DNA from 4 places in the Mesorhizobium sp. B4-1-1 genome. Region 4 is predicted to be linked to each of the others. Evidence: predicted binding sites of a transcription regulator. Region 4 holds the regulator's gene; each other region holds the start of a gene.
The links. Region 4 encodes PhoB, which activates phosphate uptake and scavenging genes when phosphate is short. Its sites were predicted from a motif close to TGTCATNNANCTGTCAT; they were not measured.
Positions count from the first base shown of each region.

Region 1: FJW10_RS22580 (YdcH family protein) is a predicted target of PhoB. The motif match lies at 5,665-5,681, and genes of this name have one in related genera.
Region 2: FJW10_RS28455 (acetoacetate decarboxylase) is a predicted target of PhoB. The motif match lies at 4,467-4,483, and genes of this name have one in related genera.
Region 3: FJW10_RS13190 (acid phosphatase) is a predicted target of PhoB. The motif match lies at 2,481-2,497, and genes of this name have one in related genera.

Region 1 is NZ_VFTH01000017.1:140,669-148,499, forward strand. Features, by position in the region: gene pyk (pyruvate kinase) at 1-690, shown strand, start outside; gene FJW10_RS22545 (alpha/beta hydrolase) at 873-1,934, opposite strand; gene FJW10_RS22550 (hypothetical protein) at 2,055-2,675, opposite strand; gene ykgO (type B 50S ribosomal protein L36) at 2,789-2,914, opposite strand; gene FJW10_RS22560 (lysozyme inhibitor LprI family protein) at 3,175-3,600, shown strand; gene FJW10_RS22565 (5-(carboxyamino)imidazole ribonucleotide synthase) at 3,610-4,686, opposite strand; gene purE (5-(carboxyamino)imidazole ribonucleotide mutase) at 4,683-5,180, opposite strand; gene FJW10_RS22575 (DUF465 domain-containing protein) at 5,308-5,511, opposite strand; gene FJW10_RS22580 (YdcH family protein) at 5,751-5,930, shown strand; gene ispG (flavodoxin-dependent (E)-4-hydroxy-3-methylbut-2-enyl-diphosphate synthase) at 6,185-7,435, shown strand; gene FJW10_RS22590 (lytic transglycosylase domain-containing protein) at 7,440-7,831, shown strand, end outside.
Region 2 is NZ_VFTH01000033.1:30,629-38,459, reverse strand. Features, by position in the region: partial or broken gene FJW10_RS28470 (inorganic phosphate transporter) at 1-1,182, shown strand, start outside; gene FJW10_RS28465 (CorA family divalent cation transporter) at 1,267-2,295, shown strand; gene FJW10_RS28460 (patatin-like phospholipase family protein) at 2,456-3,616, opposite strand; gene FJW10_RS28455 (acetoacetate decarboxylase) at 3,609-4,397, opposite strand; gene FJW10_RS28450 (3-hydroxybutyrate dehydrogenase) at 4,646-5,434, shown strand; gene FJW10_RS28445 (sulfurtransferase/chromate resistance protein) at 5,716-6,534, shown strand; gene chrA (chromate transporter) at 6,531-7,831, shown strand, end outside.
Region 3 is NZ_VFTH01000008.1:20,474-28,304, reverse strand. Features, by position in the region: gene FJW10_RS13200 (hypothetical protein) at 1-131, opposite strand, end outside; gene FJW10_RS13195 (OsmC family protein) at 137-559, opposite strand; gene FJW10_RS13190 (acid phosphatase) at 788-2,338, opposite strand; gene FJW10_RS13185 (cytochrome-c peroxidase) at 2,544-3,809, shown strand; gene FJW10_RS13180 (hypothetical protein) at 3,965-4,216, shown strand; gene FJW10_RS13175 (dihydrofolate reductase family protein) at 4,268-4,855, opposite strand; gene FJW10_RS13170 (NmrA family NAD(P)-binding protein) at 4,902-5,756, opposite strand; gene FJW10_RS13165 (helix-turn-helix domain-containing protein) at 5,853-6,269, shown strand; gene FJW10_RS13160 (hypothetical protein) at 6,386-6,601, opposite strand; gene FJW10_RS30400 (hypothetical protein) at 7,029-7,190, opposite strand; gene FJW10_RS13155 (hypothetical protein) at 7,541-7,687, opposite strand; gene FJW10_RS13150 (hypothetical protein) at 7,784-7,831, opposite strand, start outside.
Region 4 is NZ_VFTH01000034.1:15,271-23,101, reverse strand. Features, by position in the region: gene pstC (phosphate ABC transporter permease subunit PstC) at 1-722, shown strand, start outside; gene pstA (phosphate ABC transporter permease PstA) at 726-1,577, shown strand; gene pstB (phosphate ABC transporter ATP-binding protein PstB) at 1,574-2,377, shown strand; gene phoU (phosphate signaling complex protein PhoU) at 2,398-3,105, shown strand; gene phoB (phosphate regulon transcriptional regulator PhoB) at 3,122-3,811, shown strand; gene FJW10_RS28580 (SDR family oxidoreductase) at 3,858-4,496, opposite strand; gene FJW10_RS28575 (alpha/beta hydrolase) at 4,560-5,492, opposite strand; gene FJW10_RS28570 (LysR family transcriptional regulator) at 5,615-6,526, shown strand; gene FJW10_RS28565 (ROK family protein) at 6,573-7,814, opposite strand.

The DNA of each region.
Region 1 (7,831 bases), on a different contig from region 4:
GAGATGCCGATCGAAGCGGTGCCTGGCATCCAGAAGCAGATCACGCGCGCGGCGCGCCGCGCCGGCAAGCCGGTGGTGATCGCCACGCAGATGCTGGAATCGATGATCACCGCGCCCGTGCCGACCCGCGCCGAGGTCTCCGACGTGTCGATCGCCGTCTTCGAAGGCGCGGACGCGATCATGCTTTCGGCCGAATCCGCGGCCGGCGCCTATCCGGTCGAAGCGGTCGCCATGATGAACCGCATCGCCACCAAGGTCGAAGCCGACCCGACTTATGCCGGCATCATCAACGCGCAGCGCTCGGAGCCCGAGGCCACCGGGGCCGACGCCATTTCGCTGGCCGCGCGCGAGATCGCCGAGACGCTGAAACTGTCGGCGATCATCTCCTACACCGCATCGGGCACCACTGGGCTCCGCGCCGCGCGCGAGCGCCCGCAGGTGCCGATCGTAGCGCTGTCGCCGATCCTCAACACAGCGCGTCGCCTGTCGCTGCTGTGGGGCACGCATTGCGTCGTCTCGCCGGATGCCACCGACCTCGACGACATGGTCGACCGGGCCTGCCGGATCGCGCTGGAAGAAGGCTTCGGCAAGCCGGGCGACCGGGTGATCATCACGGCCGGCGTGCCGCTCAGGACGCCCGGTTCGACCAATATGCTGCGGATAGCGTATCTGGGATCGGACGCGCATTAGATATGCCGATATTCAGGTGAGGCCGGCCTGCGAGTAGCGGCTACCTGCGCTTCCGGTGCTCACGTACTTAAAGTACGCTCCGCTCCGGTTCTCGGAAGCCACTACTTTCGACTCTACCTGACCTGAATCTCGACACACCTAACCGTCTCCGCCGTAGCATTCAGGAGCTAATTTCCCAAAAATCAGGTCGGCGCGAGCTCGGCGTCGGGCACTTTGATGTCGGGGCATTTGCCGTCGTTATAGGCGTCGCCGGCGATCCGGCCTTCCACCGTTCTTGCCATTGCCTGCAAGTCTACCGGCGCACCGGCAACCTTCTTGATTGCGCCGACCACGAGGTCGGACGCGATCCAGTCCGGCTTGTGGCCGAGATTGTGGACCCAGACCAGTTCGGCGCCGGGAATGTCGCGCTCGAGGCCGACGGAATGGATCGTTGCGTAGACCACCTTGTCGCGATCGCCCGATATCACGACCGTCGGCGCCTTGATCTCGCGATAAGCGGGCGAGGCGGCGCGGACATAGTCATAGAGCTGGGCGACATCGCGGGCGTTGGCGCGGAAGGCGGACGGCCGCAGCACCAGTGGGATCGAGGTGTTGTCGATATAGAAGTCCGGCAGTTTGTTGGGCGAGAAGACACAAGCGGTGGCATCGCCGATCCGCAGCATGCCGGCCGGATAAGCGAGCGTTTCGGAAAACAGCCAGCCAATCGCCGGCATGGCGGTGAGCTTGTAGTACCAGGCGGTCGCGCCGCCCGGCCAGGGATGCGTGGCGGGAGCCAGGAAGACGAGGCCGAGCGTTTTGTCCGGATGCTGGCGGGCGAAGGCCGTGGTGATCGCGCCGCCGAAGGAATGGGCGACGATGACCGCTTTTGCGATGCCGAGGCGGTCCATCAGCGCGGCAATGGTGTCCGCCTGCGCGACAAGCGTTTCATTATCGCCACGCTGCGACCAGCCGAAACCCGGACGGTCGAGGAACAGCATCTCGGCGCGTCCCTCGAGCAGTGGCTTCAGCGGCAGCATCTGGTCTTTCAGATTGGCGCTGGCGCCATGGATGAAGACGACCGGCGACAGATCGGCGCCGGCCGGCGCCGGGATATGGACGTGGTGGATGCGCGTGCCGTTGATCTCGGCGAACCCGCCGACGGGTGGATTGCGGCGCCCGATCGACCAGACGCCGGCGCGGGTGATACCGGCGAGGGCAAGGAAAAGCGCGACGAGGAAGAGGAGGGCGGCGCAGATGAGGTTCATGGGGGGAAATACGGGTGGGGAGGAAGTTTGGTTCAGGCAGTAGGCAGTAGGGAGTAGGCAGTAGGCAGTGGGCAGTAGGCAGTTCTCTTTCCCTACTGCCTACTGCCCAATTCCTATTGCCTAGATCCCCTCGCCGGCCAGCTCTTCCGAGAGCGTCGAGACCTGGTTCTGGGCGCTGCGCATCATGGGGTAGATGGTGAGCACCCTCTGCCAGGCTTCCAGCGCCGACTGCTTGTGGCCGGTTTCGGCCATGATCTGCGCCAGCCCCGAGAGCGCGCCGAAATGGCGCGGCTCGAGCTGCAAGGTGCGGTCGATGTCGGCCATCGACTTCCCGTAATTCTTCATCATGAAATGAACGGTGGCGCGCCGGTTCCAGCCTTCGGCATAATCGGGCTGCAGGGTCAGCACCTGGTCGAGGAAGTCTAGCGCGACGTCGAACTTCTGGTCTTCCGTCGCCTTTTGCGCCCACTGCATCATCAGGTCTATCGAGGCGCTACCGGACTGGTTCCACTCGTTCCAGATACGGCCAGCGATGCGCTCGGCCGCCTTCTCGTTGCGCTCGCGCTTCAGCTCGGTGAAGAGCTGGTCGAGGCGACCCTGCTTGGTCGGAGCGGCCGGCGGCGGCGTGGCGGCGGGTGGCGAGGCATCTGGAGGCAGCGCGCCTGGCACCGTTTCTGCCCCTGCAGGCAAAGCTGTGCCGGACAGCAAAAGGGCGGCGAGAAATGCAAAACGAATCCGCATCGCCGGAATCTAATCCCGGGCGGCGGATCGTCAAAGTGATTTTAGCGCGAGAGGACCGGCGAACCGCACTCGACATCAGCGGCGCGGCGTGGTCGCGCCGCGCGCAGCAAGTCTCAGCCCTGGCGCGCCTTGTAGCGCGGAGCGGTCTTGTTGATGATGTAGATGCGTCCCTTGCGGCGAACCAGCTGGTTGTCGCGGTGACGCGCCTTGAGCGCCTTGAGCGAATTCTTGATCTTCATGGTCTTGCCTGTTCGGTCAGGGCCCGTCCCGGGCCGAATTTTAAAGGCGCGCCCGGAAAAAGCGCGCCTTTGAACTTGCGGTGGCTCATAAACGAGGAGTGTTGTCCGTGTCAACCACGTGACGATGTCCGAATGCCACAAGTGGCGCGGCATATCAAATATTCGCCATCCGCGCGGCGCGGCATTGCGCGACTCAAGGCCGACTGGAATGGTGGGGCGACTGGAATGGTGATCCAGGCCCAAGCGACTGGAGATTCCCCATGCGCCGTCTCTTTCTGCCCGCTTGTCTGGTCCTGCTTGCGACCGCCCCGGCCGCCTTTGCCGAAGATTGCGACCGCAACGACGACAGTCAGTCGATGCTGAATATTTGCGCCGATGCCGACTACCAGGCCGCCGATGCCAAGCTCAACGCCGCGTACAAGGAACTTGTCGGCGACAATGACCAGAAGGCCAACAAATTGCTGCAGACCGCGCAACGCGCCTGGATCGCCTTTCGCGACGCCGAATGCGCCTATTCGACCGCCGACAGCGCGGGCGGCTCCATCCAGCCGATGGAGGTTTCGGAGTGCCTGACGGAGCTGACCAACCAGCGCATAAAGCAGCTCATGTCCGACGCCAACTGCAAGCTGAGCGATCCGAGCTGCGCCGGCTCGGATGGGAGCGACGGCGACCAGGATATGCAATAGGGCGCGAGCTTAGCCCGGGCGTCGAATCCGCGTGAAATGGCCCATCTTGCGGCCGGGGCGTGATTCGGCCTTGCCATAGAGATGCAGCATGAGGTCGGGTTCGGCGAGCAGCGCCGGTACCTTCAGCATATCGTCGCCGATCAGGTTTTCCATCACGCAGTCAAAATGCCGGGCGGGCGAGCCCAGCGGCAGGCCGGCGACGGCGCGGATATGCTGCTCGAACTGCGAGACGACGCAGGCGGCCTCCGTCCAGTGGCCGGAATTGTGCACGCGCGGCGCCAGCTCGTTGGCCAGAAGCGAGCCGTCGGCAAGCATGAAGAACTCGACGCCGATGACGCCGACATAATCGAGCGCGGACAGGATTTTCGCGGCTGCGTCCTTGGCGGCGGCGGCCGTTTGCGGGCGGATGGCGGCCGGCAAGGTCGAGCTGCGCAATATGCCTTCGCGGTGGACGTTTTCGGCCGGATCGAAGGCGGCGATGGTTCCGTCGAGGCCTCGCGCGGCGATCACCGAAATCTCACGCTCGAAAGCGACGAGCGATTCCAGGATCAGCGGCACATTGCCCATCGCCTCGCAGACGCCGGCAAAGCCGGCCGTTTCCATGTTGCGGAAGACGCGCTGGCCCTTGCCGTCATAGCCCATGCGGCGGGTCTTGAGCACGCCGCTGCCGTTGAATGTCTTGAGGGCCTCGGTCAGCTGGTCGTCATTGTCGACCGGGCGGAATGCCGCCGTCGGGATGCCGATGCCGTTGAGGAAGCTCTTCTCGGTGACGCGATCCTGCGCGACTTCGAGCGCGCGTGCCGGCGGATAGACCGGCACTTTTGCCGCCAGCGTTGCGGCGGCGGCGACCGGGACGTTCTCGAATTCATAGGTGACGACGGCGCTGGCGGCGGCCAGTTCGGCGAGCGCTGCCGGATCGTCATAGGCGGCGACGATCTGCCGGTTGGCGACCTGCGCGGCCGGGCAGTCGGGCTGGGGCTCCAACACGACGATATGGTAGCCGAGGCGCGCCGCGGCCATCGCCAGCATGCGGCCAAGCTGGCCACCGCCGATGATGCCGATGGTCGATCCAGGAGCCAGGCTCACGGCGCGTCCGTCGGCTCGGTGGCGACCTTGGCGGTCTGCGCCGAGCGCCAGGCATCGAGCCGGGCGGCGAGCTTGTCGTCGTTGAGCGCCAGCACCGCCGCGGCGAGCAGGGCGGCATTGGCGGCGCCCGCCTTGCCGATCGCCAGCGTGCCGACCGGGATGCCGGCCGGCATCTGCACGATGGAAAGCAGCGAGTCCTGGCCCGAAAGCGCCTTGGACTCGACCGGAACGCCGAAGACCGGCAGAGGCGTCATCGCCGCCGTCATGCCCGGCAGATGCGCCGCACCGCCGGCGCCGGCGATGATGACCTTGTAGCCGGCGGCCTTGGCGCCCTTGGCGAACTCATAGAGGCGGTCGGGGGTGCGGTGCGCCGAGACGATCAGCCTTCTGTGCGGGATGCCCAGCGCCTCCAGCGTCTCCGCGGCCTGGCGCATCGTCGCCCAGTCGGACTGGCTGCCCATGATGATGGCGACGTCGGCACGCTGATCGGTCAAGGTGTGGCTCCGCGGCGGCAAAGGCGCGCCTTAGCGGAATTCGCCGACAGCCGCAAGGATGTGGTGGATGCGCTCTCCCGCTGGCCGCACGGCCCGTGGCCTCCCGGCCGCGACCCCGCGTCGGCTCCTAAGCGATGATGTCGGGGATGATGCGGTCTTCCAGCGCCGACAGCCGGTCTTTCAGCATCAGCTTCTTCTTCTTCATGCGCTGGACCTGAAGCGGGTCGCAGCCGGTGGCGATCATCGCGTTGATGGCGGCGTCGAAATCGGCGTGTTCTTGTTTGAGCCGGGAATATTCAAGGCGTATTTCAGCCTGTTCCTGTTCGGACATTATCTACCGTCTGCGTGTGCATCGCCCAATCGGGCTGTTTGGGCGGGGCCGTGACTTGCGGGTTTGTGACCGGCGCGCAGCCCTTACCACATTTCACTTTGTCGTGGAATGCTACCACGTGGCATTCGACATCGAGATCGGTTGGTGGCAAACTGTCATGGTGCCGTCACAGTCGCAATCTGCGGTGAAGGCGACCGCGACGGCTGCAATCGAGGAAACCATGAAAGGGAGAACCAATCATGTCTCTTGCATCCCATCTTGATGAGTTGCAGCGGAAACACGGTGACATCGAGCGCGAGCTCACCGATGCGATGAACCATCCTTCGGTGGACGACCTCGAAATCGTGAATCTCAAGCGACGCAAGCTGGCAATCAAGGACGAGATTGAAAAGCTGAAGGGGAGCCCTACGACACACTGAATATGCCCTAGGCAAACATCACCGCAGCAGCTGCGGTGCCAACCTACCGGTGGCAAGATATGCCGCCGGCTTGTTGGTTTTTACTGAATCACCAGGCCGTTTTGTGTAGATCTTGCAGCCGGAGGGTTTTACATGAGCCCTGCGGCCGTCGATCGCGGTCACCGATTTGCAAGCCTTGGCTGCCGCTTGCCATTGACAAGCCATCTTTGCTCCGCCACCTCATGCCCGGAACATCCCAGATGAAGGCGGCCGGCATGACCGGATATTTTTCTTCTCCCTTCCCGCGGCGCCAGTCGGTCGGCGTATCCGTCGGCGGCGTGATGGTCGGCGGCGGCGCGCCGGTCGTCGTGCAGTCGATGACCAACACCGACACCGCCGATATCGACCAGACCGTCGCCCAGGTTGCGGCGCTGCACCGTGCCGGCTCGGAAATCGTGCGCATCACGGTCGACCGCGACGAGAGTGCGGCGGCGGTTCCGCGCATCCATGAGCGGCTGCTGAGGCTCGGCATCGACGTGCCGCTGGTCGGCGACTTCCATTATATCGGCCACAAGCTGCTCGCCGATCACCCGGCCTGCGCCGAGGCGCTGGCCAAATACCGCATCAATCCCGGCAATGTCGGTTTCAAGGACAAGAGGGACCGCCAGTTCGCGGCGATCGTCGAGATGGCGATCAAACACGACAAGCCGGTGCGCATCGGCGTCAACTGGGGCTCGCTCGACCAGGAGCTTTTGACCCGGCTGATGGACGACAACCAGGCGAAGGGCTCGCCGCTCACCGCGCAGGAAGTCACGCGCGAGGCGATCGTGCAGTCGGCGATCCTGTCGGCCGAGATGGCGGAAGAGATCGGGCTCGGCCGCGACAAGATCATCCTGTCGGCCAAGGTCAGCGGCGTGCAGGATTTGATCGCCGTCTACACCGAACTCGCCACCCGCTCCGACCATGCGCTGCATCTGGGTCTCACCGAAGCCGGCATGGGCACCAAGGGCATCGTCGCCTCTTCAGCCGCCATGGGCATCCTCCTGCAGCAGGGCATCGGCGACACGATCCGCATCTCGCTGACGCCGGAGCCGAATGGCGACCGCACCCGCGAGGTGCAGGTCTCGCAGGAATTGCTGCAGACCATGGGCTTCCGGCAGTTCGTGCCGATCGTCGCGGCCTGCCCCGGTTGCGGGCGCACGACGTCAACCGTGTTCCAGGAGCTCGCCCAGAGCATCCAGGCCGATATCCGTAAGAACATGCCGGTGTGGCGAGAGAAGTATCCCGGCGTCGAGAGTCTCAAGGTCGCGGTGATGGGCTGCATCGTCAACGGTCCGGGCGAATCCAAGCATGCCGATATCGGCATCTCGCTGCCCGGCACCGGGGAGACGCCGACGGCGCCCGTCTTCATCGACGGCAAGAAGGCGGCGACGCTGCGCGGTCCGTCCATCGCGCAGGATTTCGAGAAGATGGTCGGCGATTATATCGAGCAGCGCTACGGACACGGCAAAGCAGCGGCCGAGTAGGCCGATGCCGCTTTTGCCGCGCGCGACGCTGATCCTGATCTGCGCGCTGATCCTTTCCGGTCAGGCATTCGCCGACCCACCGCAGTCGCGGTCCGCCGCCAAACGGCTGATCAACCGTGTCTGCGATCTGATCGAAGCCCAGGCCCAGCAGAACGGCCTGCCCAAGGATTTCTTCGCCCGGCTGATCTGGAAGGAAAGCCGCTTCGATCCGAACGCGGTGAGCCCGGTCGGCGCCGAAGGCATAGCGCAATTCATGCCGGGCACCGCCAAGATGCGCGGGCTCGCCGATCCCTTCGACATCGGGCAGGCCATCCCGGCCTCGGCCAAATATCTCGCCGAGATGAAGGTCAGCTACGGCAATCTCGGGCTCGCGGCGGCGGCCTACAATGCCGGCGA
Region 2 (7,831 bases), on a different contig from region 4:
GCCCTTCTGGTCGCCGCCATCCTGTGGAACCTCGGCACCTGGTTCCTCGGCCTGCCGGCCTCGAGTTCGCACACGATGGTCGGCTCGATCATCGGCGTCGGCCTCGCCAACCAGTTCATGGCCCCGGCCGGAAGCGCCACCAGCGGCGTCGACTGGGGCCAGGCGACCAATGTCGGCATCACCTTGCTGGTCTCGCCGATCGTCGGTTTCTTCGCCGCCGCCATCCTGCTCTACGCCATGAAGCTCCTGGTGCGCAATCCGGCGCTCTACGAAGCGCCGAAGGGCAATGCGCCGCCGCCATGGTGGATCCGCGCGCTGCTGATCTTCACTTGCACCGGCGTCAGCTTCGCGCACGGTTCCAATGACGGTCAGAAGGGCATGGGCCTGATCATGCTGATCCTGATCGGCGTCGTGCCAACCGCCTATGCGCTCAACCGCACGCCCGACATCAACTATCTCGAAGCCTACAAGTCGGCCTCCGCCGGCGTCGAGACGGCGCTGGGCAAATATGCCAAGCCCGGCGTCACCGTTGCCGATGCCAATGCCGCAAAGGCGGCCGTGCAGGAAGCCGTGCGCAGCAAGACATGGAACGATCAGACGACCGTTGCGCTGCAGACCTATATCCACAACACGACTGCCGGGCTGCAGCCCTACGCTTCCGTCGACAACGTGCCGACCGACCTGGTCAGCAACGCGCGTAACGACATCTATCTGATCGGCGAAGCGCTGAAGCTGATCGACAAGAAGAAGCTGCTGCCGATGCAGGACGCCGACCTGAAGTCGGTGACCGACTACCATAAGGCGGTCGACAACGCGACGAAGTTCATCCCGCTGTGGGTGAAGATCGCCGTGGCGCTGGCGCTCGGCCTCGGCACCATGGTCGGCTGGAAGCGCATCGTCGTCACCGTCGGCGAGAAGATCGGCAAGAGCCACCTGACCTATGGCCAGGGCGCCGCCGCCGAGCTGGTCGCGATGGTGACGATCGGCATGGCCGACCGTTTCGGCCTGCCGGTGTCGACGACGCACGTGCTGTCGTCCGGCGTCGCCGGCACGATGGCGGCCAATGGCTCCGGTCTGCAGTGGTCGACCGTGCGCAACCTCCTGCTGGCCTGGGTGCTCACGCTGCCCTGCTCGATCGCGCTGGCCTTCGTGCTGTTCGTGATCCTGCGCCACGTTTTCTGAGCGGCGGTTCTTGCCTGACCAGCAACATCGACGGCGCCGGTTCCGGCGCCGTCTTGCTTTCGAGCATGTGATTGAGTGGCGACCATGAATGAGGCATCGCATCTGACGCTGCTTGCCTGGGACGACAGCCGCCACCACGCGCCCGGCCTGATCTGGGCCTATCGCGGCGCCGCCGGCCAAGCGCCGCAGCCGATCGCGCCGAAGGACATCGAAGCAGCGCTTGCCGCGCCGGGCGGCTGGGTTTGGCTGCATGTCGATCTCATCGACCAGCGGGCGCATTCCTGGATCAGCCATGCCTGCGCTCTGCCGCAATCGGCGCATGCAATCCTCGAAGGCCATGAGGACAGCATGGCGCTGGCGCATGAAAAGGGCGTCGTGCACGGTATCGCCGCCGACCTGCATGGCGAGACCGGACGCAGGTCGACCACCATCGGCAGGCTGCATTTCGCCGTGACGGACCGGTTGCTGGTGACTGGCCGGCGCCATTCGCTGGCAGCGGTGGAAGAGGTGAACAAGGCGCTTTCGCAACAGCTCCAACCGGCGACAGCCTTCGAGCTGTTCGGCGCTATCGTGCTAGCCTTCTGCGGAAGCGCGAGCGGGCGGCTGGCGCTGGCCACGAAGCAGCTTGACGAGGTAGAGGACCGTCTCGTCACCGAGCGCCTTGCCGACGAGCGGCGCCGGATCAAGGAGGTGCGTCGCCTGGGGGTGTCGCTGCACCGGCCGATCGCGGCACAGGTCGCGCTGTTCCTGGACGAAAACCGTGCCGGCTGGGAATTGTCGGCCGGCGCGCATGAGATATTGGGCAAGCTGGCGGCTCGCCTCAAAAGGCTCGACCGCGAAGTCGTCATGGTCAACGACCGGGCAAGGCTGCTGCAGGAAGAGGTCGCGGCGGAACTCGCGGACGAATCGAACCGCAGCCTGAAGGCGCTGGCGGTGATGAGCGCGCTGCTCCTGCCGGGAACGCTGATCGTCGGCATTTTCGGCATGAATACAGAAGGACTGCCGCTCACGCACACGCATGGCGGCTTCCTGCTGGCGATGCTGCTTGCGGGTGGGGCGACCGGGTTGTTCTACTGGCTGCTGCTGCGGGCGGGCGCCGATCTCAAATTCTAAAGCGCGTCGCGTCGAAACGGATACACGCGACGCGCTTTTAAGTCGTTGCCTGATGCATGTCGTTGTCGCAAAACCGAGGTCACTTTTGCGCGACATGCATTAGGCTTCTTGGCGTGCGTGAGGACCTCGAGCCGCGACGCGGCCCGGGCGGCCATGACCGTTAGGTCGGGTCTTCGCGGTGCAGGTCGTGGATGGTGACGCCATCGGCATTGTCGGGCAGCATCAGCCACTTCTTGTGACGCAGCGTGCGCTCGGTGTCTTCCAGGCCCATCTCCCAGTGCTCACGCATCGAGGTGCCGGAAAACTCATAGTCCTTGGCGTGGCCTTCGTAGCCTTTGTGCTGGTAGATCAGGTGGACGATGTTGACCACGCCGGCATCGGAATAGTCGGCAATCAGTTCCTTCTCGCCGTCCTTGAGCTGGTCCGGCGGCACGCGCTTCAGCGCGTCGAGAAGCTTCATCTTGAGCGCATGGATGCGCTGGAAGTTGTCGGTGTTCTGGCGCGTGCGGCTGGAATACATGATGTCCTTGTGGCGCGACAGAACGTCGGCCAGGCCGCGCGGCAGCACGCCGCGGGCGCTGAACAGATCGACCTGGAACACCAGCGAGGAACGATCCTCTTCCTGGTCGAGCAGATATTGCAGCGGCGTGTTGGAAACGATGCCGCCATCCCAGTAATATTCGCCCTCGATGCGGATCGAGGGGAAGGCCGGCGGCAGCGCGCCGCTCGCCATGATGTGTTCCGGCTCGATGCGCACTTTGTCGGTGTCGAAATAGACGAAGTTGCCGGTCCTGACATTGACCGCGCCGACGCTCAAGCGCTTCTTGCCGTCGTTCAGCACGTCGAAGTCGATCAGGCTCTCCAGCGTGTCCTTGAGCTCGGCGGTGTCGTAGAAGCTGGTGGCGCCTTCCGCTCCCGTCAACTGGAACCAGGGGCTGGGATTGCGCGGCTTGAAGAAACCGGGCTGGCCCATGGTCATCGTCATCCACGACGAGGTCTGGTTGCGGATGTCGCGGTAGATGTCGCCTTCGGGCGTATAGGCCCAGATCTTGCGGCCCGAGATCGTCTGCCAGAACTGCTCCAGCCGCTGCAGGCGGCGGCTCGGCTCGTTGCCAGCGATGATCGCGGCATTGATCGCGCCGATCGAGACGCCGGAGAGCCAAGTCGGCTCACAGCCGGCGTCGGCAAGCGCCTGATAGACACCCGCCTGATAGGCGCCGAGCGCGCCGCCGCCCTGGAAGACCAGGGCGATGCGGTCATATTGCGCCGTGATTTCAGCGATGGTGGCGGCGGCCGCCTTGCTGCGGGTGCGCTCAAGCACTGATTTTCTCCAGGTGGGCCGGGCCCGCAGCCGATCGGCCGTGGTCCGCGAGGTAATCATGCACGACTTCGCCGAGGCCGAGCGTCAGGTCGGCGGTGAAGTGAACGGCAGAGACGATGTCGAGCACCGGCAGCTTGGCGACGTCGGCCATGACATGCGGGCGAAGGTCGAGCGCGGCCGGCGCCGTCCAGGCTTCCTTCAGCGTGATGTCGGTGAGGTAATAACGGACCAATTCGCAGATGCGCGGGCTGCCGTCGACATGCGGGATGATCTTGATGAGGAAATTGGGCGCGGCGAGCGAGGCGAGCACCTGGTCGTGATCGGCCTCGCGGTGCTTGTAGCCCATGGTGCCGGTGGCGCACAGAACGCTGCCATAGTGCAGCGTGCCGACCACCACTTCGCCCTCATGGACGATCTTGGGGCTGGCGAGCTTCTTCGGGAAACCCCAGAGCTCGCGGCCGCCGGCGATCGGCGCATCGTCGTCGAGATACATGGAATGCACATAGCCGCCATGCTGGCCCTTGTAGCGCACCGGGATGACCTGGCCGGTCTCGGTGTAGTCGCCGAAGCCGGTGGAGTCAGGCATGCGGATGAATTCGTATTTGACCAGCGGCTCGTCGATCTCGAGCGGCGCCGGAACGACGGCTTCCAGCGCCTCGCGCGTCGTGCGGTAGGTGATGATGATGTATTCGCGGTCGAAGAAGCGATAAGGGCCTGGCGGGAAGGACGGGTTGGTGAGCGGCATCGCATAGGCCCGCTTCACGACGTCGGCGATTTCCATGGCTGGTGCCCCAAAACAGGTTTGAAATGACCCCGCGCGAATGCGCTGGCAAGTATGTTGCACGGCAGCATGACAGTGCCGTGTCAGCGCCAAGACGACACTTCCTCCAGCCGGCAAACCCTATCGCGGAGCTGTAATAGCGCCGACATATGGGTGTGGCATTGTGATGCTGCGGCGCACAATCATGTGCCATCCCGGCTGTCCGTCTTCATACTCTTCCCTCCTGTCCTCCTGTCGCGAGATCTCCCATGGGTTCCCTGTCTTCGAAGAATGCGCTCGTCACCGGTTCGACCAGCGGCATCGGCCTTGCAATCGCCCGCGCCTTCGCCGCCGAGGGCGCCAACGTCACCATCAACGGCCTGGGCGACGCCGCGGCGATCGAGCAGGAGCGGGCGGGCATCGAAAAGGATTTCGGCGTCAAGTGCCGCTATTCGGGCGCCAACATGATGGACGGCGCCGCCGTCACCGCCATGGTCCACGAGGCCGAGGCAGCGTTCGGCAGCCTCGACATCCTGGTCAACAATGCCGGCATCCAGCATGTCGCGCCGATCGAGGAATTTCCCGACGACAAATGGGAAGCCATCATCCGCATCAACCTCTTGGCGGCCTTCTACGCCATCAAGGCGGTGGTGCCGGGCATGAAAAGCCGCAAATGGGGCCGCATCATCAACACGGCGTCGGCGCATGCGCTGGTCGCCTCGCCGTTCAAGTCGGCCTATGTCTCGGCCAAGCACGGCATTGCCGGGCTGACCAAGACGGTGGCGCTGGAAGTCGCGCAGGACGGCATCACCGTCAATGCGATCGCGCCCGGCTATGTCTGGACGCCGCTGGTCGAAAAGCAGATCCCCGACACGATGAAGGCGCGCGGCATGACCGAAGAGCAGGTCAAGCACGATGTGCTGTTGGCGGCGCAGCCGACCAAGGAATTCGTCACAGTCGAAGAGCTTGCCGCGCTGGCGCTGTTCCTGTGCTCGGACGCGGCCAGGCAGATCACCGGCACGACCCTGCCGATGGATGGCGGCTGGACGGCGCAGTAAGGGCAACGACCGTTTAAGGGAGACAGGGCGGAGCTCCCGTCTTCCCTAAAACGTGTCGCGCTGAAGCGGATTCAGGCGACGCGCTTTAAGGCTTTGTTTTCATGCATGTCGTTATCGCAAAACCGCTGCACACTTTTGCGCGACATGCATTAGCAATTTGAATTCTTGACAATCGTAGGAGAGCGTTCCAGCATCCTGGCCAAGGGGTTCCTCGCGACGACCCCGTGAGGCGACAGCCCAACGATCGCGTCCAAACTCTCTGTGTTCTGGAGGTGGACGCCATGCCGTCAACAACCGCAATCACCGTTCCGCAGCTTTCCCGTCTCGTCGGCTTGCCCGATGCGCCTTGCCTGGTCGATGTGCGCACCGACGAGGACTATGAAGCCGATCCGCGCCTGTTGCCGGCCTCATGCCGGCGCGATTTCAGGACTGTGTCAAGCTGGGCGTCGGAGTTTTCGGAACGCAAGGTCGTGGTCATCTGCCAGAGAGGGCAGAAACTCTCGCAAGGCGTTGCCGCGTGGCTGCGCCACGAAGGCATTCCGGCGGAGTCGCTGGAAGGCGGCTTCGAGGCCTGGGCCGCCGCGAGCGCGCCGTTGGTCGCGCCCGGCGCGATCCCGCCCCGCGACGAGAGCGGCCGCACCGTATGGGTCACCCGTTCCCGGCCGAAGGTAGACCGCATTGCCTGCCCCTGGCTGATCCGCCGCTTCGTCGATCCCGATGCGGTGTTCCTGTTCGTCGACGCGGCTGAGGTGCCTCTGGTCGCGGATCGCTTCGCCGCGGTTCCCTTCGATATCGAAGGCGTGTTCTGGAGCCATCGCGGCGATCGCTGCACATTCGACACGATGGTCGAGGAATTCGGATTGCGCGTCGATGCGCTCGACCGCCTGGCGCTGATCGTGCGCGCCGCCGATACGGCGTGCCTCGACCTCGTGCCGCAGGCGGCCGGGTTCCTCGCCGCTTCGCTTGGCCTGTCGCGCATGTTCCGTGATGATCTCGAACAGCTCGAAGCCGGCATGCTTCTCTACGACGCCTTCTTCCGCTGGTGCCGCGACGCCACCGACGAGACGCATAACTGGCCGGTTGTAGGCAAGGCACAATGAGCGCGCTTGCCAAGGACGCCGCCGTGCGACGGGCCGAAATCCCGGCCGCGCCGAACTTCCGCGAAGCGACGCGGCTCTGGGCCAGGATCGGCCTGCTCTCCTTCGGCGGGCCGGCCGGCCAGATCGCGCTGATGCACAAGGAAGTGGTCGAGGAGCGCCGCTGGATCGGGGAGGAGCGGTTCCTGCACGCGCTCAACTATTGCATGCTCCTGCCAGGCCCGGAGGCGCAGCAGCTCGCCGTCTATATCGGCTGGCTGCTACACCGGACGGCAGGCGGCCTCGTGGCCGGCATCCTGTTCGTGCTGCCCGGCGCGTTGGTGATGCTCTGCCTGAGCGGCTTCTACATGCTCTACAACGACGCGCCGGTCGTCGAGGCCCTGTTCTTCGGCATCAAGGCGGCGGTGCTCGCCGTCGTCGTAGAGGCGGTGATCCGCATCGGCAAGCGGGCGCTGAAGAACCGTGCGATGGTGGCGATCGCCGTGGCGGCCTTCCTCGCCATCTATGTCGTCCGGGTGCCGTTCCCGCTGATCGTGCTCGCAGCCGGGCTGATCGGCTGGACCGGCAACCGCTTCGCGCCGGCGCTGTTCTCCGCCTCGGCGCATGGCAAGACTGCAGCCGGCACCGAGAGCAGGGGCGCGGTCGACCTGATGTTCGAGCGGGGCGAACTCGGCCACACCATGCCGAAGCGAGGGCATGCCATCCGCACCATCGCCATCTGGCTGCCGGTCTGGCTGGGGCCGGCGGCGCTGATCGCCGTATTGGCGGGGCCGGGGAGCGTCTGGGCGCAGATCGGCGGCTTTTTCAGCCTGATGGCCGTCGTCACCTTCGGCGGCGCCTATGCCGTTCTTGCCTATGTCGCGCAGGCAGCGGTGACCTCGTTCGGCTGGCTTTCGCCCGGCCAAATGGTCGATGGGCTCGGGCTTGCCGAAACGACGCCGGGGCCATTGATCCTGGTGCTGCAATTCGTCGGCTTCGCCGCCGCCTATCGTCATGCCGGCTTTGCCAACCCGCTGCTGGCTGGATCGCTCGGATCGTTGCTGACGCTCTGGGTCACCTTCGTTCCTTGCTTCTTCTGGATATTTTTGGGCGCGCCCTACATCGAGCAGCTAAGGCAGAACAAGGCGCTGGCGGCGGCACTCGGCGCGATCACCGCGGCGGTGGTCGGCGTCATCATGAACCTGGCGCTATGGTTCGCGCTGCATGTCGTCTTTGGCAAGGTCGCAAGCGTCGGCTGGGGCGTGGAGGTGCCGGTCCTGTCCTCGCTCGACTGGCGCGCAGCGTTGCTGTCGGCGGCGGC
Region 3 (7,831 bases), on a different contig from region 4:
TGGGCGGCCGGCGAGTGAAGCAGGATGCGCTTCATGTTGGTCATACGGCCGCGCAGCGCGAGCTCGCGGTCGTGCTCGGCGCGGATGTCGGCGGAAGCGGTCGCGTAGTCGATCGGCGAAAGATGCGCCATCGGCCTCACTCGAGCGTCGCGTGAAGTGCCGGCGCGCCGCGCAGCGTGTTTGAGACGGTGCAGATATCCTCGGCGTCCGCCAGGATCCGCTCTTTCGTCGCGGCATCGAGGTCGCCGGCGATCGTCAGGCGAATATTGAAGGTTTCCAGCCGCGACGGCTCGTCCTTCGCCTTGTCGCCGTTCACATCCGCCCTCACCTCGCCGAGCCGGTCGGCGACGCCGAGACGGGTGGCGGCGATGCGGGCGCTGAGCACCATGCAGGCGGCTAAGGAGGCATAGAGCAGATCGAGCGGACTGAAGCCGGGCGCGCTGACCTGCGTGACCACATCGACCGTGCCGCCGGTCGGTGTCGTGACCACCGGCAGGCCGCCCGGCGGCAGGACGGCGAGCGCGCCGGCGTTTCGGGTTCTGACTTTCAGGTCTGCCATCGCGTGGTCTCCAATTCGGAGACATTGATAGCGGACGGGAATTCACTGAGGCAATCGCCGAGGCAGGCCGTGGGCGATTGGCGTTTCCTCGCCCTCATAAAATGGGGGAGAGGTGGCTCGGTGAAGCCGAGACGAAGAGGGGGAGCGCCCTACGAAGGCCCCCTCTCCGTCCGCTTCGCGGACACCTCTCACCGCATCTGGCGGAGAGAGGAACCCAGTTCTGAAACGCTACTTCGTCAGATCGAGCGCCGCCGTCAGATCCCCCATCGGCGGTTGGTCGTTGTTGCGCAGCGCCTTGTCGCGGGCGACGATGCCGGGCAGCACCGGCAGGTCGTAGCGGGCGGTGATGAAGCGCAGGATCGAGGTGGTGTCGTACTGCGCGTGGTCGACCATGCCCATCTTCGCATAGGGCGAGATGATGAAGGCCGGGATGCGGTTGCCCGGGCCCCAGCGGTCGGCCTTGGGCGGCGTGACGTGATCCCAGAAGCCACCATTCTCATCATAGGTGATGACGACCAGCATATGGGCCCATTGTGGGCTCTTCTCCAGATGCGCGACGAGGTCGGCCAGATGCTGGTCGCCCGAGGTCACGTCGGCATAGCCGGCATGTTCGTTGAGGTTGCCCTGCGGCTTGTAGAAGGAAACCGCCGGCAGCTTGCCGTCGTCGATCGCCTTGATGAATTCGGTGCCGCCGAGGCCGCCGTCCTTGAGGTGCTCGGCCCGAGCGGGCGTGCCCGGCGCATAAGCGGCGAAATAGTTGAAGGGCTGGTGATGAAACTGGAAGTTGGGCACGGGCGTCGCGTTCTTGCCGTCGAGCGCCGCCTGCCAGGCACCTGCATACCAGGCCCAGGAAATGCCCTTGAGCGTCAGGAGGTCGCCGATGGTGATCTCGTGCTGTGGCGGCAGCGTGTTCGGCTGCGCCGGGTCGGCGAGCGCTGCGTCACCGCCTTCGGCCGGCTTGTTGTTGCTCGGCTGGTAGGGCGGCTGCATGGTGTTGACGGCATAGAAGTCGGGGGTAATGGCGCCGTCATTGACGAATTTCGGCACGCCGCCCAGCGCCGAGAGCGGCGCGTTGTCCGCTGCCTTCAGCGTCACGCCGTCCGGCTCGACGACGGCGATCTGGCCCTTTGCCGGGCTGGTGTCGGCATTCGGATAGAAGGGCGCGCAGGCGCAGGCGAGCATGAAGTGGTTGAGGAAAGAGCCGCCAAAGGCGCCCTGGAAGAAATTGTCCGCCAGCACGTATTTCTTGGCGATATTCCACATCGGCAGGATGGAGCCGTCATAATGACCCATCACCAACGAGCCGGAATCGGCCCAGGCGACGAACTTGTCGTTCCGGCCCCCGTCGATCTGCATCTGCTCCTGGTAGAAACGGTGCCAGAGATCATGGGTGACGACGCCGGTGTTCTCGTTGAAGCCCTTGGGATCGTCGATGGCGAAGACGGCATTGGGGAGATGCGCGGTCTGGGCTTCGGTTACCGCGGGCGTCACGCCCTTGCCGGTCAGTCCGCCCCAGGCCGGCGGCAGTTCGGAAAGCGGCTTGCCGTCGCGGTCGAGCTGACGCGCCTGATCGGGCGACACGTTGGCCAGGCCATTGGCGCCGGGGAAGCCGCCATAGAGGTTATCGAAGCTGCGGTTCTCGGCGTAGATGACGACGACGGTGTCGATCTTGTCGTAGCCGGGAGGAGCCGCGTGGGCAGCAGCGGAGAGCGATGCCAGCGCCGTGGAGGCGAGGCAAAGCGAGAGAAAGGACCGGGGGGAGAGAAAGGATCGGGTCATCGGGAAATGCCTCGTGGCTTGGGAGTGGCTGGAGGACGGCAATGCAGGAACGCAACTGCATCAATGCCGAGCTACTTCGGCGCCTTGTCACCCATGTGACAGTTCCGCAGCGTCCGAACACGGTTTCGTGAGCAAGAAAGCCAGTCATCAATCCGTTGCACTCGATCCTTACGTCGCGAACGAAATCGGGCGAAGAAAACCGGGGATGTCGCCGCAGACGATGGGACGGAAAAATCACGCGATCGCCCTTCTGGCGGCCTCGATCGTCGGCTTGACCGCGCCTGCGAGCACCGCGGGACCGTCCGGTGTCCACCCCGGGCCGATGTCGCGTCAGGAAGCCTTCGCCCGCGCCGACGCGCTGACGGCGCTTGGACGGCAGATGTTCCTTGACCCTGCGCTGTCGGCCTCGGGCAAGCAGGCCTGCTCGTCCTGCCACGATCCCAACCACGCCTTCGGACCGGCCTCGGCGGCACCCGTCGAGATGGGCGGAGCCAAGCTCGACCGACCCGGCGTTCGCGCCGTGCCGTCGCTGCGCTACCTGCAGGCGGCACCTGCCTTCACAGAGCATTTCCACGACTCCGAGGACGAAGGCGACGAGAGCGTTGACAATGGCCCGACCGGCGGCCTGACCTGGGACGGCCGCGCCGACCACGGTAAGGACCAGGCGAGGATCCCGCTGCTGTCGCCCTTCGAGATGGGCAACAAGGACGAGGCTGAGGTAGTCGCTGCGCTGCGCAAGGCGCCCTATGCCGACGCCTTCGAGGCGGCGTTCGGCGCCGATGTGTTCGAGCACCCGCGGGATGCCTTCGACGCCGCGGTCGAAGCGCTCGGCACATTCGAGCAGAGCAGCGCCGATTTCTATCCCTATTCCAGCCGCTACGATGCTTTCCTCGCCGGCAAGGCGCAGCTCTCGGCGCAGGAATTGCGCGGCCGCATGCTGTTCGAGGACGAAGCGAAGGGCAATTGCGCGAGCTGCCATCTCAGTGAGCCCGCCAATGACGGCGAGCCGCCGCAGTTCACCGACTACGGCCTGATCGCGATCGCCGTGCCGCGCAATCCGGCGATCCCCGCCAATGCCGATCCCAATTATGTCGACCTCGGCCTGTGCGGACCGCTGCGCACCGATTTCAGGAGCCATGGCGAATATTGCGGCCTGTTCAAGACGCCGACCCTGCGCAACGTGGCCTTGCGAAAGAGCTTCTTCCACAACGGCTATTTCCACTCGCTGCGCGAGGCGGTCGCCTTCTACGCCAGCCGCGATACGGATCCCGGACGCTGGTATCCGAAGAAGGCGGACGGCACGGTCGACAAATTCGACGACCTGCCAAAGGCTTACTGGCCGAACCTTAACACCGACCCACCCTTCAACGGCAAAAAGCCGGGCGACAAGGCGGCGCTGAGCGACGCCGAGATCGACGACATCGTCGCCTTCCTCGGAACGCTGACCGACGCCGACCAGGCTGGGCAATAGGGCGACCGGCAGCCAAGGAGACTGGTGGGGCACACGGCCTGCTTGCAGCCGGAGCCGTGCTATCCACCGCAAAAGTGTGCCAATGTGAGCCACATCATAGGAACGCCAAGTCGCGCCTGCTATATTGCACACCATCTTCACAGATGGAGGCTCCGATGAGGTTCGTCGCGGTGCAGGAGCCGCCCGGCGGCAGTTGGGCGGTGTTCGATGCGGGCAATGGCGCGCCGGCCGAATATGCCGGCCGGGTGCTTATCGGCCTGACATCGCGCGAGGCGCGCTGGTTCGTCGCCGCGGGCAACGACCAGGCGGCCTGGCCACGGAGCGGCCGGCCAGGCGCGCACCTGCGGTTGGTCAGCGCAGGCGGCTCGCAGCCGATGCGGGAAAGGCACGGCCAAACAGGGGGTTGAGAAGACGCACTGACGGATTGATTCAAGCCGGCGCGACCTCGGTGTCGCTCCTCATTGTGCCGGCGCGTAGCGGCTCACCACCATGCCGCTGGCATAGGGCTTCGAGCCGAGGAGCTTCAGCCTGCCAAAACCGCCCTTCTCGAAGATGCGGCGGCCGCTGCCCAGAACCGCCGGATTGATGAAGAGATGGTACTCGTCGACCAGGCCGGCGGCGATCAGCGCGGCGGCAAAGCCCGCGCCGCCGAACACGGCGATGTCGCCGCCCTTGCCTTGCTTCAGCGCATCGACCTCGCGCGGCAGGTCGCCACTGACGACGCGCGTGCGTTCCCAGCGCGATGTTTCGAGCTTGTCGCTCGCCACAACCTTCTCAGCCTCGACGATGCGCTGCGCGAAGGCATAGAAAGGGTCCCTCGGATATTTCTTCGCCGCATTGCCCCAATGGGTCAGATACCCCTCCTCAGCCATCTTGCGGCTCAACAGGATGGTGTCGATTGTTTGGAAGACAGCGTTGAAATCCTGCTTGAGTTCTTCGTCCCAGGCATTGTCATCGCCCCATTCCCAGAGCTGCCAGCGATGCCCCTCGTCGGCGCCGACAAAGCCGTCGACCGACATCTGCATCTGAAGGATGAGCTTTTTCATTTTGGGTCTCCTCGCTAGGAATTTCTGCAGTGAAGGTTCAGGCTGCTCAGCGCGAACGGGCGAAAGCCTGCGCCCAGGCTTCGAAGCTGGTCGGCGTGGCGTTTTCGGCCGACGGTGCCTCCAGCGCCCAGCGCTCGCCTCTGTTGAAGCTTGCCGCCGTCGCGCCAAGCGCGTCGGCAAAACTTGCCGATATGCCATTGGCCACCATGCCGGCCCGCGCATCGGCGAACGAGGCCTCATGATAGGTGACATCCTTGCCCATCGCCCGGCCCAGAATCGTGGTGGCCTGTTCGAGCGTGTAGTCGCCGCCGCCGTGCAATTCGACAACGCGCCGGGCCGGGAAATGTTCGGCGTTCAACAGGGCGGCGGCGCGCTCGCCAACGTCCTTGGCGGCGATCAGCGGCATCGGCAGGTCGCCGCGGAAGGGCGAGGCGAAGACGCCGGCCGCCGCCTGCTCGACGAACCCCATGCCCTTGACGAAATTCTCCATGAAGAAGGCGGCGCGCAGATAGACGAGTTCCTCCAGGCCTAGTGCGGCAAGCCGCTCCTCCATCAGAGCGGCGCCAAGCGAGGTACCCATTCTGAGATGGGCATTGAGGCCGCCGAGCAGCACGACACGGTGCAGGCCCGCCTTGGCGATGGACGATGCCAGCCTAGCGCCGACCTCATCTTCGAACGTATGCAGATCGGGCGCGGTGACATCGAAGGGGATCGTCACGTAAGCGCTGTCGGCGCCCGAGAAAACGGCGTCCAGCGCCGCCTGGTCGTCAAGCGCAACGCCGAGGCTGCGGGCGACGCCGCGCACCATGTGCCCTGCCTCGGTCAGCCTGGCCGAGACCTCGGCGCCCACTTCGCTGGTTGCGCCGACGACTACGATCGTACGGTTGGCTTGCCGGTTCATGTCGATCTCCTTGTCAAATGATTTACTTTTGGAACCATTTGACGCAAAGCGGAAACGATGTCAATAGTAAAGTGATTTAAAAATGGAACCATATTGATGTCGACCAAGGACCGATCCGGCTGCCCGATCAACCTCTCGCTCGAACTGCTCGGCGACCGCTGGACGTTGCTCATCATCCGCGACCTGGTCTTCGCCGGGAAAAGGCATTTTCGCGAGTTCCTGCAATCCGACGAAGGCATCTCGTCCCGCACGCTGGCCGAGCGGCTGCAGACACTGGTCGACGAAGGCGTCCTCACCCGCAGCGACGACCCGAGCCACGGCTTGAAGGCGATCTATCGGCTGACCGATGCCGGCATTGACCTTTTGCCGGTGCTGGCGACGCTGGGCGCCTGGGGCAGCAAATATCGCAAGGCGGATGACAAGCTCGCGCAGCTAGCGGATGAGCTGGCGGCCGGCGGCCAGCCGGCGCTTGAGCGGATGAAGCAGAAACTGAGAGTCGAGCATCTGGGATAGGCGGCGCGACCTGCTGTCTGCGCGCTGGCCTCTCAATGCCGCGGTTGGGCCAACCGCCGGCGTCTGCTGTCCACGAGCCGTTCGATCCTCATTGGACAACAATTCCCCGCGGTCCGTCAGCGAGCACGCCCGCTTCCCAGCGGCCTGACCGGCTCCTCCGCCGGAGGCTCCCCGGGCAGCCCCAATCGCAGCCGCTCCTCTTCGGCAAAGATCTCGGCCTGCGCGTGAATGTCGAACAATTGCTGCGTCAGCCTGCCGCCGTCGACGACGCGCACGATCCATTGGTTATTGACGGCTTTTACGCGGACACTGTCTGGCTCGCTTGTCACCATATACGTCCCCTGCTCTTCGCTCGAAGAACCGCCTGTTTCCGACCCAATACGATCTAGCGCGGCTGAATTTACCGAAAAGCGGTTCTTATTGGTCTTTAGTGCAAAATAACTCGCCGGCATTCGATATATTTACGGAGGCCGATGAATAAAACGATTTGTGGTGGAGCAGGCCCTTTTCACGCTCGGCCTCAACGGAACTCGACTTCAATGTGCCGTTCCGTCTGCAGGACGATACGGCAGCGGGCTTCGAAAGCGTCCGAGTGAACCTGCAAAACGAATGTCTCCGGTACGCCGATCGAGCTGGTCACGTCGAGGGTTCCTCGCGCACGTCGGGCACCACGAGCGGCGTCATGTCCTGAAGCGTGTATTTGCAGAAGGTCTGGTCGCGGCTGACCTCACGGTTCTCCAGCCCGTCATAAGCCTTGTATCACTGCCTGTGGCCGTCGGTCATCGAGACGATGGCGACAGGCAGGTCGAAGATGTTCCTGATCAGCATGGTGATGCGGTCGAAGGCCTCGTCGCGCGGCGTGTCGATCACGTCCAAGCGGTTGAGCGCATCGATGCGCCCGGCCTCGGCAGGGTCGTCCATCGCCAGCGGCGGAGTTTCGGTGAGCGCCTGATGTACGGCGTCAGCCTCGTTGCCAGTCCTACCCGCCTTGTGGCGGAGGACGCTTGGCAGGACTGAGCATTCGGTGAAGGGGGACAGCGGCCACATGACGGCGGCGCGGCCCGGCAGCCTTGGGGGGTGATACTGGGTTCGGCGGCCGGGCCTGACCGGAGTTTGCGAGGCCGCCGGCTGTTGTGAGCATGCGCCTGGGCCCGGCCAAGGACAAGAACGACCTAGGCCCTAGGACCAAAGGGCATAGTCAAGACGGCCGAATTGTCATTGGCCAATTGCGATCGGATTGACCCGAAATAACGCGCCGCAAGCCGACCGCGTCAAAAGCCGAAGAAATGCCGGCCGACCAGATAGCCGATCGCCGCGACGACCAGCGGAAACAGCGCCGGCGCGGCCTTGCCGAGCAGCGAGGGGTTCATCTCCTTGGCCGGAGCACTGGGTTTGGCATTGCCGAGGTTCTTGGTCATGAACTCGTTACCGGTTGGCTAACTGCCGGCTGAGCCGTTAAATTAGAAATCGCTTATTAAGTTTCCGGCAAGCCCAACGCTACAATTCGCGGCAATTTATTCCGATTGCTGGGTACGCTCGGCAAGCGCGAAGGCCTGAAGATT
Region 4 (7,831 bases):
CCATCGTCACCTCGGCCATCGCCATTCTAATCGCTGTGCCGATCGGCATCGGCATCGCCGTCTTCCTGACCGAGCTCTGCCCGCGTCCGCTCAGGCGCCCGATCGCCATCGCGGTCGAGCTGCTCGCAGGCATCCCCTCGATCATCTACGGCATCTGGGGCCTGTTCGTGTTCGCGCCGTTCCTGCAGACGACGATCCAGCCCTTCGTCATCGGGCTCTTCAAAGATGTCCCCGGCCTCAACAATCTTTTTGCCGGCCCGCCCTACGGTATCGGCCTGCTGACCTCGTCGCTGATCCTCGCCATCATGGTGCTGCCCTTCATCACCTCGATCACCAAGGACGTGTTCGACACGGTGCCGGCGGTGCTGAAGGAATCGGCATACGGCATCGGCTGCACGACCTGGGAAGTGACCCGGCGCGTGACCATCCCCTATACCCGCGTCGGCATCATGGGCGGCGTCATGCTTGGCCTCGGCCGCGCGCTCGGCGAGACGATGGCCGTTACCTTCGTCATCGGCAACGCGCACCGCATCAGCGCCTCGCTGTTTGCGCCGGGCACGACGATCTCGGCGACCATCGCCAACGAATTCACCGAAGCCGACGGCGATCTCTATACATCCTCGCTGGTATCGCTCGGCCTGATCCTGTTCATCATCACCTTCATCATCCTCGCGCTCGCACGTTACATGCTGATGCGCATCGACGCCCGCACGGGAGCCTGACCGATGTCGACGTCGCTTGCACTTCATAGCAGCCGCAAGAGAAAGAACAGCGTGATGATGATGCTGTGCGTCGTCGCCGCAGGCATCGGCCTTGCCTGGCTGGCGCTGATCCTCGGCGCACTGCTCTACAAGGGCCTATCCGGCCTCTCGCTGGCGGTGTTCACCGAAATGACGCCGCCGCCAGGCGATGCTGGCGGCCTGCTCAACGCCATCTACGGCAGCATCGTGATGACCGTCATCGGCGTCATCGTCGGCACGCCGATCGGTGTCCTGGCCGGAACCTACATGGCCGAATACGGCCGCTTCTCGCGCCTGACCACGATCGTGCGCTTCATCAACGACATCCTCTTGTCGGCGCCGTCGATCATCATCGGCCTGTTCGTCTATGAGCTGATGGTGCGGCCGATGGGGCACTTCTCGGCCATCGCCGGCGCCGTCGCGCTGTCGATCCTGGTGATCCCCGTTGTGGTGCGCACCACCGAGGACATGCTGAACCTCGTGCCCAACGCGCTGCGCGAAGCAGGCGCCGCCATCGGCGCGCCGCGCTGGGTGGTGATCCGCTCGGTCGCCTATCGCGCCGCCCTGTCCGGCATCGTTACCGGCATATTGCTGGCGATCGCCCGCATCTCCGGCGAGACGGCGCCGCTGCTCTTCACCGCGCTCAACAACCAGTTCTGGTCGAGCAATCTCAACGCGCCGATGGCCAGCTTGCCGGTGACCATCTTCCAGTTCGCCCTCAGCCCCTATGAGGAATGGCAGCAACTGGCGTGGACCGGCGCACTCATAATCACCCTGACGGTTCTCGGGCTGAGCATCTTCGCGCGCAGCCTCACCGGACGCAGAGAGGACAGATGAAACCGATGTTGTCCACCGATTTGAACGTAGCCGACACGACCGTCGAGAAGTCGAAGATCGAGGTCAAGAACCTCAATTTCTACTATGGCCAGTCGAAGGCGCTGAAGGACATCAACCTGTCCCTGCCCGAGCGCAGCGTGACTGCCTTCATCGGCCCGTCGGGCTGCGGGAAGTCGACGCTGCTGCGCGTGCTCAACCGCATCTACGAGCTCTACCCGAAGCAGACCGCCGAGGGCCAGGTGCTGCTCGACGGCAAGAACATCCTCGACCGCTCGCAGGACCTCAACCTGCTGCGCACCAAGATCGGCATGGTGTTCCAGAAGCCGACGCCATTCCCGATGTCTATCTACGAGAACATCGCCTTCGGCGTCAGGCTCTATGAGAAGATCAGCAAGGCCGAGATGGATAGCCGCGTCGAGTCGGCGCTGAAGCGCGCCGCGCTGTGGACCGAGGTCAAGGACAAGCTCAACGCCAGCGGCCTCAGCCTCTCGGGCGGCCAGCAGCAGCGCCTGTGCATCGCCCGTACCGTGGCGGTGAAGCCCGAGGTCATCCTGCTCGACGAGCCGGCCTCGGCGCTCGATCCGCTGTCGACCGCCAAGATCGAGGAACTGATCGACGAGTTGCAGGCCGACTACACGATCGTCATCGTCACCCACAACATGCAGCAGGCGGCGCGCGTGTCGCGGCAGACGGCGTTCATGTATCTGGGCGAGCTGGTGGAGTTCGACCGGACCGAGAAGATCTTCACCTCGCCCCGCGAGAAGCGCACGCAGGACTATATTACCGGCCGCTTCGGCTGAGTTCATACGAGGACATCATCATGGCCGAACATACCGTCGCCTCCTTCGACGAGGATCTGAGGCAGATCAGCCGGCTCATCAACGACATGGGCGATCTCGCCAGCTCGATGGTCGGCGGCGCGACCAAGGCGTTGCTCGAGACCGACAATGCGCTGGCGCAGCGCGTCGTCTCCGACGACGCCATCATGGACGCTCGTCAGCGCGAGCTCGACGACCGCGCCATCACGCTGATCGCCAAGCGGCAGCCGATGGCGGACGACCTGCGCAACGTGGTCGGCTCGATCCGTATGGCGGGCGACCTCGAACGCATCGGCGATCTCGCCAAGAACATCGCCAAGCGCGTCGGCTCGGTCGGCGTCAGCGCCGCGCCGCGCGACCTCACGCATTCGATCGATTCCATGGCGCAGATGGTGCTGATCCAGGTCCAGGCCGTGATCCAGGAATATATGGTGGGCGATGCCACGGCGCTGGCCAAGCTTCGCAACGACGACGAGCGCATCGACGTCAAATACACCTCCGTCTTCCGTGAGCTGTTGACCTACATGATGGAAGACCCGCGCAACATCACCGCTTGCACGCATCTTCTGTTCTGCGCCAAGAATCTCGAGCGCATCGGCGACCATGTGACCAACATCGCCGAGAACGCCTATTATGTGCTGACCGGCACGCAATTGCCCGCCAATCGTCCGAAGCAGGACGAGACCGCAATGTCGGCGCCGGCGGCCTGACGAAAAGGTTACCCCAATGATCGCGCCACGCATCATGGTGGTGGAGGACGAGGAGCCGCTGGGGGTGCTACTCCGCTACAATCTCGAATCCGAGGGTTACCAGGTCGAAGTGGTGACCCGCGGCGACGAGGCCGAAATCCGCCTTCAGGAAAACGTTCCCGACATGCTCGTGCTCGACTGGATGGTGCCGGCGGTTTCTGGCATCGAGCTCTGCCGGCGTCTCAGGATGCGGCCCGAGACCGAGCGGCTGCCGATCATCATGCTGACGGCCCGCGGCGAGGAAAGCGACCGCGTGCGCGGCCTCTCGACCGGCGCCGACGACTATCTGGTCAAGCCGTTCTCGACGCCGGAGTTCATGGCGCGCGTCAAGGCGCTGCTGCGCCGCGCCAAGCCGGAGGTGCTGTCCAGCGTGCTCAAGGTCGGCGACATCGTGCTCGACCGCGAATCGCACCGCGTCTACCGCAAGAAGAGCGAGATCAGGCTCGGCCCGACCGAGTTCCGCCTGCTCGAATTCATGATGCGCCATCCCGGCCGAGTGTTCTCGCGCAGCCAGCTGCTCGACAATGTCTGGGGCGAGACGATCTATATCGACGAGCGCACCGTGGACGTCCATGTCGGGCGCCTGCGCAAGGCGGTCAACAACGGCCGCATGCCGGACGTCATCCGCACCATCCGCGGGGCGGGTTACGCGATCAGGGAGGATTAGAGCGGTTCACCGTTTACTGGGAACCGCCCTCTGCCCCGCCGCCGCTTCACATGAAATCGGGCTTGTCGCCATCCGTGCCCGGCTTGTCGACGCCGAGATTTTCGCCGACATGCCGATCCGGCGCTCGGACAATCCGAGCAACCAGATCGGCCACGCTGACGCGCGATACCGACGTGCCCTTGAATGGCTCGTTGCGCGCGGTCGTTTCATAGTCGATGACCGCCTCATCCATCAGCCATGCGGGCCGCAGGATCGTGTATTCGAGACCGGAGGCCTCGATGGCGTCTCCGGCGCGCCGGAAGGGTTTCAGGTCCTCGCCGATCATGGCGGCGTTCCATTCGCCGAACTTGCCGGACACTTCGTCATAGATGCCGAGCGCCAGAATGAAGATCAGTCGCCTGATGCCGGCCTTCTTCATGGCGGCGATCACGGCCCGCGCCTGCCTGTCGAGGTCCGCGCCGGTCAGATTGGCGTAGACGATGTCCTGTCCCTGCATCGCTTCGTCGAGCCTTGCGGCGTCCAGAACGTCCCCTTGGACAACGTTCTGATTTGGCCCGGCAAGGCCGGCAAGGCGCGCCGTGTTGCGGGCATACAGGGTCAGATGAAGGTCACCGTCGCCCGCCAGCATGTCGATGACGTGGCGGGCAATCTGGCCACCCGCGCCGAGAATGAGAACCTTGATCATATGACCTCGCTTGTTCCGGGTCGAAGGGGACGAACCCTGGTCGATCCCGCATCCCTTGGACGATTACCTTCCGCCGATGGGTTGCAGCGTCTTGCCGAAGAAAGGCGCCAGCACCGACACTGCTTCATCGACATATCTCTCGCCGTCATAGAGATCCATGTGGTTGGCCCCTTCAACGACATGGTAGCTCTTGTCCTTGCTGGCGGCGCGGCTATAGAGGTCGTCGCTCATCCATTTGCTGCCGGCCTTGCTCCCGGCCACGATCTGCAGCGGCTGGGTGAGGTAGGCCTCGGCTTTGGAATAGGCGTCGTAGGGAATGATCTGCGACAGGCTGCGAGCCGTCGCATAACCGGGTGCGGTCGGGTATTCGGCGCGGGGCGTGTGATAATATTCCCAGGCTTGGCGCAGTTCTTCGTTCGGAGCGTCGTCTTCCTTCAGTGGCGCCAGCGGAATCCTGCCAACCTCCGAACCGTTGGCGTCGGAAGTCCGTGCCGCCGCGCCGACCGCGATCACGGCGCGGGCGTCTGCATCCTTGATATTGTTGTCCCAACCGTTGCGGAACATCTGGCCGATATTGACGGCGCTCACGGTTCCGACGGCCTTGATGCGCGGGTCGTCAATTGCCGCATTGGCCGTATAGCCGGCGCCGGCGCAGATACCCATCGCACCGATACGGTCATTGTCGACATAGGGGAGCGTGGTCAGGTAATCGAGCACGGCGCTCACGTCTTCGGTGCGGACAGACGGGTTTTCGAGCTGGCGCGGCTGCCCGCCGCTCTCGCCCTGGTAGGAGGCATCGTAGGCGATGGTGATGAAGCCCTGTTCGGCGAGCTTCCTTGCATAGGTGCCCGCCGTCTGCTCCTTCACGCCGCCGCCTGGATGCGAAACGATGACTGCCGGGTAGGTCCTGGTCTCGTTGAAGTCTTCCGGAAAATTGATGACGGCCGACATGGCGATTGCCTGATTGTTGGAGTTGGGGAAGCTGATTTTGCCCATGATGGCACTCCTTGCACTGAGTTGGCGTCGATGCATCTGCACGAGATCCCTTGCATTCTAGGCCGTGGCAATTCATCGAATTAGCCGGTAAAATCCACTATGACTTATTGGTAGGATGATAAGTGAGACGCGAAGAGATCGCCGACCTGGCCGCCTTCTACGTGGTCGCGGAGCAACGCAGCTTCACCAAGGCCGCCGCGAAACTCGGCATCTCCCAGTCGACACTGAGCCAGATCGTCAAACGGCTTGAGGAGCGTCTCGGCGTCCTGCTGGTGGCGAGGACCACACGAAGTGTGGCGCCGACGGAAGCGGGAAAGCGTTTGCTGGCAACGCTTGGGCCTACGCTGCGCGAACTCGACCAGAGCATCGAGATGCTGGCCGAGTTCAGGGAAACGCCCGCCGGCACGATCCGCATCACATCGGTTGAACACGCAGCTCGGACGATCCTGTCACCGGCGATCGCGAAACTGTTGCCGCAATATCCCGACCTGAACGTGGAGATATTCATCGACTACAGCCTGGCCGATGTCGTGGCCGACAATTTCGATGCCGGCGTGCGGCTGGGGTCGCAGGTGGCCAAAGACATGATTGCCGTCAGGATTTCGCCCGATATCGCGATGGCGATCGTCGGTTCGCCCGACTATCTGCGATTGCGCGGCGCGCCGCTCGAGCCCAATGAACTGACGGAGCATCGCTGCATCAACCTGCGCCTGCCCACGTCAAACAAGCTCTATGCCTGGAACCTGAAGATCGGCGGGAGGATCGTCGGCGTCAGCGTCGAAGGCCAGGCGACCTACAATTCGATCGATCTCATCCTGGATGCAGCCCTTGCCGGCGTCGGCCTGGGGCTGCTGCCTCTCGACCAGGTACAGGCCCATCTCGACCGCGGAGTGCTGGTCAGCGTGCTCGATGCGTTCGTTCCCCCACTCCCCGGCTATTATCTCTACTATGCAAACAGGCGGCTGAACTCGTCGGCTTTCAGGGTGGTGGTCGACGCGCTGCGATATCGCGGAGAACCCGCTGCCGAGGGATGATTTCCCGCTCAAGGCCGAACTCGGTCCTTCAGTGGTCTCCCGGTCCTCAGGCCACGTTCTTCCCGGCCCCCGCTCTTGCCTGCACCCCTGGCGCGAAAATCTCCTGATCGACGAAGGTCAGGGCGCGCATGGCGCAGCCTTCGCGGATCAGCGGCAGTTCGTTCGGCTCGGTGTCGAAGGAGATCGATTCCGAGTGCTGGCCGCCGGCGGTCTGGGCGATCGCCTCTCGCAGCGCCGGCTCGATCAGGTCGAAGGCGGCCGCGCTGACGCCGACCATGGCGACGGGCGCCGGGTCGATGAGGGCGAACAGGCTGCCGAGGCCGAAACCGAGCGCTTCGCCCGCCCGGCGATAAGCCTCCCGCTCGGGTCCGTCCTCCTGCCGGGCTTTCGCGGCCAGCGCGCGCATATGGGCGTCGCCGACGTCGGTCGGCGTGGCATCCTCGCTTATTCCCATGGCGCTGCGCCAGATCGCGTAATTGCCGGCATAGGCCTCGACGCAGCCGCGGCGGCCGCAGCGGCAGAGCGCGCCGCCCGGACGATGGATCATATGGCCGAACTCGCCGCCGGAGGAATGCGTGCCGCTGAACAGCGCGCCCTTCAGCACCAGGCCCATGCCGATACCGTGCGAGAGCAGGATGGCTATGAAGTCGTCGCGATAACGCTCGGGATCGCGCCATTGCAGCGCCACCGCCATCATGTTGCAGTCGTTCTCCATGGTGGCGGGAATACCGAATTCGCTTTCGAGGAGGTCGGCGAAGGGGATGTCGGTCAGCGGCGTGATCGGCGACCACAGCATGGCGCGTGAATGGGAATCGGTGATGCCCTGAATGCCCATGGCGATGCGGGCGACGCTGCCCACGTCGAGGTCGGGATCCCGCATCCGGCGCCGCACGATCGCCATGCATTCGCCGATCAGCTCGTCACGGGGCATGACGAGCGTGTCCAGGCGCTGCTGCTCCTCCGCAACCACCTGGCCGGCATAATCGATCACGGCGACCGACAGGAAGTTCAGCGACAGCACCACGGTCAGCACCGCGGCGGCTTCGGGGTTCAGCGCCAGGCCGATCTGCGGCCGGCCGCGTTTCAATGCCGTCGGCTCGCTGGCCTTGCTTTCGGTGAGAATGCCTTCCTGGATCAGATCGGCGGAGATCGCCGAAATGGTCGAGTGGCTGAGCCCGGTGGTGGCGGCAATCTCCGTGCGCGAGGGCTGGCCGGCGCGGCGCACGGCCGAAATCACCATGGCACGGTTGCGCCGACGCAAATCGTCGTGGCGGATTCCGACCGACATTGTCTCGCGCGTCCTCC